Regions from separate parts of the Acetilactobacillus jinshanensis genome, predicted to be linked through region 2. Evidence: a T-box and tRNA genes for the amino acid it is inferred to sense, from the RefSeq annotation. Region 2 holds a T-box; the other holds one or more tRNA genes.
The links. The T-box of region 2 lies ahead of leuS (leucine--tRNA ligase). A T-box ahead of a tRNA ligase gene usually reads a tRNA of that ligase, here a tRNA-Leu.
Positions count from the first base shown of each region.

Region 1: it encodes a tRNA-Leu, which carries the amino acid that the T-box ahead of leuS (leucine--tRNA ligase) is inferred to sense. The anticodon was not compared.

Region 1 is NZ_CP034726.1:149,710-155,420, reverse strand. It holds gene ELX58_RS00765 (NAD(P)H-binding protein) at 1-513, shown strand, start outside; gene ELX58_RS00760 (GH25 family lysozyme) at 596-1,507, opposite strand; gene ELX58_RS00755 (hypothetical protein) at 1,609-1,950, opposite strand; gene ELX58_RS07800 (hypothetical protein) at 1,987-2,142, opposite strand; gene ELX58_RS00750 (class A sortase) at 2,364-3,086, shown strand; RNA gene ssrA (transfer-messenger RNA) at 3,132-3,389, shown strand; tRNA gene ELX58_RS00740 (tRNA-Leu) at 3,496-3,581, opposite strand; gene ELX58_RS00735 (GHMP family kinase ATP-binding protein) at 3,640-4,515, opposite strand; gene ELX58_RS00730 (SprT family protein) at 4,524-4,961, opposite strand; gene ELX58_RS00725 (hypothetical protein) at 5,006-5,425, opposite strand; gene nadE (ammonia-dependent NAD(+) synthetase) at 5,440-5,711, opposite strand, start outside.
Region 2 is NZ_CP034726.1:1,293,771-1,299,481, forward strand. It holds gene ELX58_RS06125 (C69 family dipeptidase) at 1-1,122, opposite strand, end outside; gene leuS (leucine--tRNA ligase) at 1,148-3,571, opposite strand; T-box leader at 3,634-3,841, opposite strand; gene mnmM (tRNA 5-(aminomethyl)-2-thiouridylate-methyltransferase MnmM) at 3,928-4,491, shown strand; gene metK (methionine adenosyltransferase) at 4,565-5,711, opposite strand, start outside.

The DNA of each region.
Region 1 (5,711 bases), 470 kb from region 2:
AATCAACGAAATTCCAAAGACCGGGTTGGTATCGTCACAGAAAAGCCTGGTACTCTTAACGCTTCATCAACAACTCGAGAAATCATCTTTAACGTTAATTTAAAAAATGAACCAGCATTATCTAAATTAATTCAATCCCAAGGTTTTGATACCGTCTACATTGATTTAAAGCAAGCCAATCCTGATTTAATGCATAACATTATGGAAGCTGCATCGGGAACCCAAGTCAACCGGGTTATCTTAGCTCTAAATGATAATGACAAGCCTAGTGACGCGCAAGTTAATAAAGCTACTGAAATCGTTAAACGAAGTGGCATTCATTACACCATTATTCGTCGGGCTAAACTTAATCGTTATGACCTTATTAGTTACCAAGTCGTCAACAACGCTCAACCGGTAAGTGACAGTAGCGTTTCGCCGTCAAGTGTTGCTGATTTAGCCTATCAGATTATTGAACACCCCAATTTACATAGCAACGTTGATTTAGGAATTGCTCAATTACCATATAAATAAGAATTTTACATAACATTCAAAAAAGACGATCAAAGTAAAAACTTTGATCGTCTTTTTTATTATCTTAAATTTAATTACTTAATTAACCGCGAAAGGCGTGACCATGACGAGTTTGGTAAATCTTCATGGCTTTCTTTTCGGTGCGTGATAAACGATAGTCACCACGTTTAAATTTACGGCCGATCTTGGTCATTTCATGATGGTACTGTCTAAGGTTGAATGTTGCAGTCCGTGGAGTAACCTTGGTGATTGATTTAGCTCTTCTAGTTTTAATGGGTTGAACAACACCGTTGCCATTGGAACCAATCCAAAAGCTTAACGGTTTGTTACCCATTAATTTAGAGGCATCAAGCTTTTGACCTAATGCTTTACTGTAATGAGTACTTGAATATTGCCAGAGGTCATATTTATGACCAATAATTGGTTTCTTATAATAATATTGAGCAACCCAAACAGCATCATAATGCTTAAGAGCTGGACGTAAGTACTGATTTATAAAACTAGCGCCACTATAAAGAACAACTGGCTTAGTAGTTAATCGTTTCATCTGATCAGCCCATGCATTAGTAGCCGAGACAATCCGAGAACCAGCATTATTTTGTTCAATATCATTAATATAAAAGTTAGCTTGTGGGGCTCGATTATATAATGTAGAAGCTTCGTTACGAGCCTGCTGATTATTATGGTAAAGACTGTAACTATAAACACCGTATGGAACGTTATTCTTATTCATTTCGTTCATACTGTGCTGAAATTGAGCATCTTGATAACTTGAACCTGCTTGAGCACGTAAAATTACGAATTTAACTTCATTTTTTAATCCTTGAGCTTGACGATCATTAATTCGACCTTGATATTGCGAAATATCATAAGCATCAGCTTGACTAGCGTTTACTTGAATATGGTGACCACTAACGAAATTGCCACCAACTAATAACGTAACAACTAATACTAGACTCATAATAAGGGTCTTTAGAATATTTCTCGATTTCATTAAAAGCCTCCCGTTTACATTATTTATAATAGCATAGAAACGGGACTTTAAACCTTGCAATATAGTTTCATTTTAGTTACAGAGACATTACCTAATATTACTTATAATTGAACTAAATCAGGGTTAACTTTATAGCAGACTAAGCCCTTACCCAACGGCAAGTTCTCGGAAGTAATCATGTGATGTTTTTCTAAAATATCTAAGGTTTTGTCAACCATTGATTCAAGACTAATGTTCGTATTTAAGCGAACCCCAGTTAAACGGGCCTTTTGAATTCCAGACTGGATTAATTGGGCAACCGGAACTTTTGAAACGTTGTTACCGTCCATATGAAGAACCAAAATTGCAAAGGCCCCGGAAGCGTTAATGCCATGCTGAATATCATCTAATTTAGACAGAAGTTTTAAAGCGTCTGGATTCATCTTAACGTTATTATTATTCATCTAAATCAACTTCCTTAATTACGATCTTAAGAACATTTACTTACTAAGTTTAACCCAGCCCTGCTTCTTGGCATCGTAAACATAGGCCACGGGATTCTTTTGCATTAAGTGACCTTTTAACCAGATGACGTTGTTAATGTCGACGTTTTTAGCAATTACAGCACGCTGATTATTCGGGGCATAATGATTCATAATATCCGGGCCATACTGGCGAAGATCAACGAAGCCACTTAGTTTCCATAAACGTGGGTTATTAGAACGACGAAAATGCGATCTTAGAATAATTACCGCTCTTCTTTCTAACGATTATCTATAATCACATTATATCATGGCTATCTGGCTACGCTACAACCCTTTCAGATCTAGTAAATGTGATAAACTATATTTCAGATTATTAATGAAAGGAATTAAATATGAATTCACATCCTTCAAAATTTAATTTAAGTCGATGCTTAAAGTGGTTATCAATCCTATGCTTTATCCTAGCGATTGGCTGCTTTGCTTATGAGCCCGTTAAATCACACCTAGTCAATCACTACCAGGTTCAGGTCAATCGTCAAACCGTTAACCAAGGCTTACGCCACAAGTCGAGTGGCTACGATATGAGCAAGGTTAAACCCGTGACCATGAGTCAGGTTGTCAGTGCTAGAATGCATGCTAAACATTTACCTGTCATCGGCCAAATCCTAGTCCCATCCGTTGGGCTCCATTTGCCGATTGGTAAGGGTGTTGGCAACGAAACGTTAATGCTGGCTGCTGGGACCATGAAAGCTAACGAAAAAATGGGCCAAGGTAACTATGCCTTAGCGGGACACCACATGATCAATAAATCAGCCCTTTTTACACCGCTTTGGTTTCACGCACATAAGGGAACTCAGGTGTATATTACCAACATGAAAAAGGTATACGTTTATAAAATCAACGTTCGAAAAGTTATCAGCCCCTATGACGTCAACGTCATTAATAATACTAAGCAACCAATTTTAACGTTAATTACCTGTAACGACAGTGGTAGTAAACGGTTATTACTGCAGGGACATCTAAGAAGAACCGTTTCAATTAATCATGTTTCACCGGTAATCCGCAAAGATGTTCAAGCAAGGACTAATAATCACGACGTCTTGAAAGGATATTAGCTGACAGAATTATTAAATATGATATAATAAGGTTGTAGTCATTATGGGGATGTTAAGGATTCGACATTCAGCCCTCAGTAGTACTGCGTTCGTTAGGCGTACGTATAAGCGCACTTTCTTTGTTTAACTGCAAACAATAATCAAGCTATCGCTGCGTAATTTAACAGCGCTCCTGTACTGATGACACCGGATAGTTAGTACAGTATCATATGCCGGCTGTTGTTGATGTTTCGATTTGCATACGACGTGACGGTGCTATAAAGAGTTGTTTGGACACGGGTTCGATTCCCGCCATCTCCACTAACAATTAAAATAATAAAAGGCCAAACGGAAATTTCCGTCTGGCCTTTTTGTGTAAAAAAATAACCATATCTAATGATTAGATGTGGTTATTTTACGTCTTATGTTATGCAGCCAAGAAGACTCGAACTTCCATCGGGAAAAATCCCGACGAGATCCTTAATCTCGCGCGTCTACCAATTCCGCCATGGCTGCATTATTTCTTTGACGGTTATTAATATAGCAGAGTTCGAGTCATTTTTCAAATAAAAACTTATTCGCCACGAACGGTGGTACCGTTTCGATCGATTCCTAATACTCGGATAGCACCCTTTAAACTTGCGTCATCACTGAGCCGATCATGAAGTCGATTTAATTCAATTCGTTGACCAAAGGTAATGATTAGCGGTCCCTGACCATTCAGATAAGTACCATAAATCCCTAACTGATGCGCCTGATTACGAATCACCTTTAGATCATGAAGACCGACTTTTCGATGATGGGCTTTAATGGGATCTTTTTCCATCATCATGGAAGCCTTTGTCCAGCGGTTATCCATAACGGCAGCAATCAAGACGTTTGAAACATCAATTGATTGGATCATTTCAGATAACGTAACCTTTTTAATTGGCGGAACAGAATGCTGCTTACTGTTGTAGTGAGGAATGATGTACATTAATGCGTATACTTGAGGCATATGCGTTTTGACCGTCGAAACCCGCTTGCCATTCGCATATGATGCCGTCAGATCACCTAAGATTCCGGAAGCAACACATTCCGGATGACCCATCAATTGATTACCAATGTTGATCTGCTGATCCAGGGTTAAATTCATGTGACCCAGAACGTTCGCAATTTTAATTCCGGCAATGATTGAAGCGGTACTGTGACCTAAACCATGAGCTTGCGGAATATCTGACATAACGGTTAACTGTCTTGGCGCAATTTTCGGGTTAATCCGTAAAATCGTCTGAACAATTAAATTATTAGCGTCATGCGGAATTCCTTTTAACGAATGGTTAACTCGCCAACGATCGGTCTTTTCTTCAACGATTACGGTTGAATACAGAGCGAACGCAATCCCCAATGAATTGATTCCGGCACCTAAATTCGATGACGTAGCGGGAATTCTAATCACAATCTTTTTCATTCGGTGACTCAGCTTTCTAATTTCAACGGTCCATAACAATAACTACATACGTATCGATGAGTATCTAAATGACGGTGTCGCCAGTAAATGCGACCACACTTTAAACAACGATATTTTAACCAGCGAACATGCTTAGGTTGCGGTGCATATCGGCTACCACCAACCGCTCTTAATAATTGCTTAAATTCAGGTGTATTGTGACGACCGGAATAACCGGCCAAGTGAAGATGATAATGACATAATTCATGCTTGATCACGTTAATCAAATTAACGATTGAAAAATCATTTAGCATTCTTGGATTGATGTCAATATCATGCGACTGCAGATAATAACGACCACCAGTTGAACGTAACCGTGAATTAAATCGAGCGTGATGACAGAACGGTTTAGCAAAGTATCGTAATGATACCTCTTCAACCAACTGTTGTAACTGGTTATTAGTCATTCAAAATTCATCCCCATCGTTATATACGTATGGAGCTAGAAATCTCACGCCATAATTCGATGAATCCAGGAAACAACTTCGTTAACGTTTTTATCCTGGTCCTTTTCAGACTGGTTAAACTTTTTAACGTCAACTTTCTGGTTATCTGAATCAAGGCTGTCGGTCATATCTTGGCAGCTCTTTACATATCGAGCATAAGCCGTTTGAAGTGACATGCTTGGCCCAATGACTTTAACGGGAGCGTGTGCTTTCTGAAGCTTTTGAGATAATTTTTTATATTCATTAGTCCCAGATTGAAAGACCTTTTTAGTTTGATCTAAATCAATTTTAGAAAGGTCCTTATCCGCTAAAGCTTTTTTAAGTGGTGTAAAGTATTTCTGTAGCTTCCCACCAATTTTATTCGTAGTTTCGATTAGATTAACGATTACTGGTGCGTAATCTGACATTCGAGCAATTTTATGCATAATATATCTCCTAATTATTTCTTCCAGAAGGTTGAGTAAACGTTAATTGGCATGTGACGTTTATGTTCGGTCTTCTTCCACCAGCCTTCAATCACTTCAGCTGCGTGATCACTAACTGGACGGCCTTCTAAGTAAGCATCGATGTCTTTATAACGAACGCCCAAGGTGACTTCATCAGGTAAGCCCGGATGACCATCTTCTAAATCAGCGGTTGGTACCTTTTCGTATAAGTGAGCTGGTGCCTTCAAGACCTTTAACATTTCTTTACCCTGTCGTTTATCTAAAC
Region 2 (5,711 bases):
GCTGTTCATGCTGATGCGTTTGCCAAGGGTTCGATAATTCTTAGCAGTCTGATTAATATTCGTGTAGAACGGTACGAACGGACTGTAACTATTAAACCCTAGTGATAACCATTCAATTGCGGCGTACTTATCAGGAACGTCATTCCGAATCTGCATGATGTGAGATGCAGCGTTTCGATCGATTGCAATCGGTCGGAATAATGGATGCTTGAATAAGTCCGGATGGGTAAATGGATCGTAAGGCGTCTGCTGGTAATGAGATGACAGGAAATTCTGAACATCCTGCACAGATAACTTACGGCCCGTGTGATGAATAAACGGAATGTTCTGGCTCATCGGGCTCTGCTTAACTTCTGGATTAAACATCTTCTGGCCGTACCAAGCACGTGGTGTATTGTAATGAGCGTCCCATGTGGAATGAGTACCAGCAATATTACGGAAGTTAAAACTATCCGGATGATTATTAAGATGATGCTTTTCAACAAATTCCTTTAAGCCAGGTGAGTACATAAAGTGATCAGGATCATTAAAATTAACGTCCTGAATCATCATCTGGTTAGGGGCAATCGCATAAGCGTCATCAGGAATTCGTTCGGCAACCCAATGATGACCGCCGGCAGTTTCTAAATACCAGACTTCGTTCTTATCAGAAAAAGCAATCCCGTTACTTTCACCGGTTCCATACTTCTCGATTAATTTACCAAGACGCTTAACACCTTCACGAGCATTATTAATGAATGGTAATACCAACGTTGGCATATTTTCTTCATTAACACCCTTAGCTACTAATGGATCAGCACCCATGAAACGGTCATTAGTAAAAGTGGTTTCCGTTGCACTCATGGCAACGTTTTTTTCGTTAATGCCGCCTTCTTCAAAGTAATGATTATCATTACCCTTAATCGGTTGAGCCGTATAACGATAGGAATGACTTGGTAATTTAACTTCTAAACCATCCTGTGATTTATAAACGGATGGTAATGAGTTGGCCGGAACGACTTTAAATTCAATCGGTCCGATTGGCTTCGGATAATCTTCGTTTCGGGCGATCATAGTTGAACCATCAATGCTAGCTTTTTTACCAACTAGCATCGTGGTACAAGCTAATTCATTTTTATTCATAACTTATCACGCTCTAATTCAAAATCTAATTAGCAACGACGTTTACGATCTTACCAGGGATTACGATGACTTTCCGGATCGTCTTGCCGTCCGTAAATTTCTTAATCCGTGGATTAGCTAAAGCGGTCTTCTTAATAGTGTCTTTGTCAGCGCTCTTATCAAAGGTCAGAACAACTCGGACTTTACCATTAACTTGAATAGCCATCTTCATCTTGGTCTGAACTAACTTACTTTGATCGAACTTTGGCCAGGACTGATAAGTAATCGTACCTTTGTGGCCTAAGCGCTGCCAGAGTTCTTCACAGATGTGTGGAGTAATTGGGTAAATTAACTTAACGAAACCTTCGATGTACTTCTTCGGAATGAACTTAGCTTTAGCAGCTTGGTTAGTAAAGACCATCATCTTAGAAATGGCAAGGTCGAACTGCATGTGTTCGTAATGATAAGTAACGTCCTTAACCATCTTGTTATAAATTCGGTCTAATGAATGATCGTTCTTGGAACCGATGTTACTACGAACTTTGCCATCGTCATCAATGATCAAGTTCCAGTAACGGTTGACCCAGCGGTAAACACCTTTAATGTCAGAAGTACTCCAAGGCTTAGCCTTAGTTAAAGGCCCCATGAACATTTCGTAAAGACGAAGGGTATCAGCACCGTATTGCTTAACGATGTCATCAGGGTTAACGACGTTACCCTTAGACTTAGACATCTTAACGTGATGTTTACCTAAGATCATTCCTTGGTTAACTAACTTCTGGAATGGTTCCTTAGTTGGTACAACACCGATGTCGTAAAGGAATTTATGCCAGAAACGAGCGTAAAGTAAGTGCAAAACGGCATGTTCAGCACCACCAACGTACAAATCAACTGGTAACCAGTACTTCATTGATTTACGACTAGCTAAGGCATGATCATTATGTGGATCACAGTAACGTAAGTAGTACCAGGAACTGCCGGCCCATTGTGGCATGGTGTTGGTTTCACGTTTACCTTTCATGCCTGTCTTTGGATCCGTAACGTTGACCCAATCTTTCAGATTAGCTAACGGACTTTCCATACTGCCAGATTCTTTCAAATCATCGGCCTTAGGAAGTTTCAATGGCAACTGGTCTTCAGGAACCATGGTCGTCTTACCGTTTTCCCAGTGAATTGCTGGAATTGGTTCGCCCCAGTAACGCTGACGTGAGAAGATCCAGTCACGAAGACGGTAGTTGACCTTTCGTTTACCACAGTTATGGTCAACTAACCACTTAATGGCGGCTTTAATGGCTTGTTTCTTGTTCATCCCGTTCAAGAATCCAGAATTAATGTGGGTTCCGTCACCGGTATAAGCTTCCTTCTTAATGTCGCCACCCTTGATGACTTGAATCATTGGTAAGTGGAACTTCTTAGCAAATGCATAGTCACGGTCATCATGGGCAGGAACCGCCATAATAGCACCGGTACCATAAGATGGTAATACATAATCACCGATCCATACTGGAACTTTGCGACCGTTAATCGGATCTTTAGCGTAAGCACCGGTAAATACACCGGTCTTATTCTTGTTTAAGTCGGTTCGTTCTAAATCAGACTTTGTGGCGATCTTCTTACGGTAAGCCTTAATCTTAGGAGCTTGTTCCTTAGTCATGATCTTATCGACGACTTTGTGTTCAGGTGATAGAACCATGTATGTACAGCCGAATAATGTATCAGGGCGGGTCGTGAAGACTTCGATCTTGGTATCAGGATGACCTACAACTGGGAAGTAAACCGCAGCCCCTTCAGAACGGCCAATCCAATTTCGTTGCATTCGTTTAATACTCTGTGGCCAATTAATGGTCTTTAAGCCATCAAGTAACTTATCAGCATACTTGGTGATTCGAAGGACCCACTGACGCATTGGAACACGGTAAACCGGGTAACCACCACGAACGGTCTTGCCATCTTTAACTTCTTCGTTAGCAACGACGGTACCACCCATGAAGTCAGGTGCCCAGTTAACGTCGATCTTGTTTTCGTAAGCTAAACCGTGCTTGTACATCTGTTCAAAGATCCATTGGGTCCACTTATAATATTTAGGATCAGTGGTGTTGACTTCACGATCCCAATCGTAAGAAAAGCCTAAGGACTGAATCTGACGACGGAAATGATTAATGTTTTCTTCAGTAAACTTACCAGGTTCATGATGCGTCTTTAAAGCGTATTGTTCAGCTGGTAAGCCAAAGGCATCCCAGCCCATCGGATGCAAAACGTTAAAGCCCTGCATTCGCTTCATACGGGCGATGATGTCAGTTGCAGTATAACCTTCTGGATGACCAACATGAAGGCCTTGACCAGACGGATACGGGAACATGTCTAATACATAGTACTTCGGCTTGGAGAAATCATTGCTGGCTTTAAAAGTCTTATGAGTCAGCCAGTAATGCTGCCACTTTTTTTCAATTTTCATATGATTATATGCCATATGGATCTTCCTTTCACAGTAAACAGAAAAACGCCCTATTAAATCTACTTATTTAGTAGAATCAATAGGACGAATCTTTCCGCGTTACCACCTAAATTCCTTACTTACGTAAGGCACTTGATTATCATTAACGCTGACTAAACGTTTAAGCCTACGTTATTTTCAGCTTAACAATCCACGACGAGTTCAATTAACTAAAGTCTGAATTCACACCAACCATTCAGTCGCTGAAAGATTAGTTAACATACTAATTCGCTTCACATCAATTTAATATTGAACATTTTTTAGTATAGCACACGATAACGAAGTTAGTTAAAATAGTCTTAGATAATTTAAAAATAAGGGAGTAAATCAACATGAAAATTCCCGCAGCTTTGAAGTATAGCCACGTGCTATTGAAACAGGTCGTTCAACGTGGCGATAACGTGATTGACGCGACCATGGGCAACGGTAACGACACCGCATTCCTTGCTAAATTAGTGGGTGATCATGGTAACGTCTACGCATTCGATATTCAGGATCAAGCACTTCAAAAAACTAAACAGCGATTGATTAAAAGTAATTTAACGAAATCGGTAACTTTATATCACACTGGACATCAACATATTCTAGATACGATTGGAATGACGTCTATTTCAGCCGCCATTTTTAATTTGGGGTATCTACCTGGCGGTAACAAAAAAATTATTACTCGACCGACAACGACGTTAAGTGCCATCAAACAATGCTTAATGATCTTACAAAAAGGCGGCATGATCGTTCTAGTTCTGTATTATGGACATCCCGGTGGCAAACCGGAAAAGAACGATGTTTTACAGTTTGCTAGCAAATTAAATCAAAAACAATACACCGTTTTAAAGTATCAGTTCATCAACCAGGTTAACGATCCACCGATCTTAGTCGCAATCCAGAAATTATAATTGTATTTGAGACACTAAAAAATCGCCCTAATCTTAATAATTAGGACGATTTTTCATTTTAATCTTCATTAATTTACTTTAAATGGAAATACTTCTTTAAAGCCGGAACCTTATCAGTGTGTTCCCATGGTAAATCAATATCGGTTCGACCAAAATGACCGTAGGCAGCGGTCTTTTCGTAGATCGGTCGACGTAAATTCAAATTATAAATAATAGCTAACGGACGTAAATCAAAAAGCTTTAAAACGGCTTTATGTAAAGCATCGTTAGAAACTTTACCAGTTCCAAAGGTATTGACTGTAATTGAAACGGGCTTAGCAACACCGATGGCATAGGCTAATTGGAGTTCAACCTTATGAGCTAAACCAGCAGCAACGATGTTTTTGGCAACGTAACGAGCGGCATAGCAAGCTGAACGGTCAACCTTGGATGGATCCTTACCGGAGAAAGCACCACCACCATGACGAGCGGCACCACCGTAAGTATCAACGATGATCTTACGACCGGTCAAACCAGCATCACCATGTGGTCCACCAATAACGAACGGACCCGCAGGATTAACGAAGTACTTAGTCTTGTCATCCAATAACTTACCTGGAATAACGTGCTTAATAATCTTATTAATTACGTCATGACGAATCTGTTTCATACTAACGTCAGGATCATGTTGAGTACTGAGAACAACGGTATCAACACGGAACGGTCGATCGTTATCATCATATTCAACGGTGACTTCCGACTTAGCATCTGGACGTAAGTAAGGGATCACACCACTCTTACGAACTTTCGTGGTGTAAAGCATTAACTTATCAGCTAATTCAATTGGCATCGGCATTAATTCAGATGTCTCATCAGAGGCATAACCAAACATAATACCTTGATCACCAGCACCTAGCTTGTCGAACTTATCCTTGTCACCATGACGAGCTTCAATTGAATTATCAACCCCGTGAGCAATATTAGGTGATTGATGATCCAAGGCCACTAACACGGCACAGGTATCAGCGTTAAAGCCATAGTCATCCGTATTATAGCCAATTCGCTTAATCGTATGACGAACGACCTTTTGGATATCAACATGGGCTTTACTAGTGATTTCACCAAATACTAGGACCAAACCAGTCGTGACCGAACATTCACAGGCCACGTGAGACTTCGGATCTTTGGCCAGGTATGCATCTAAAACGGCATCGCTAATCTGGTCAGCCACTTTATCTGGA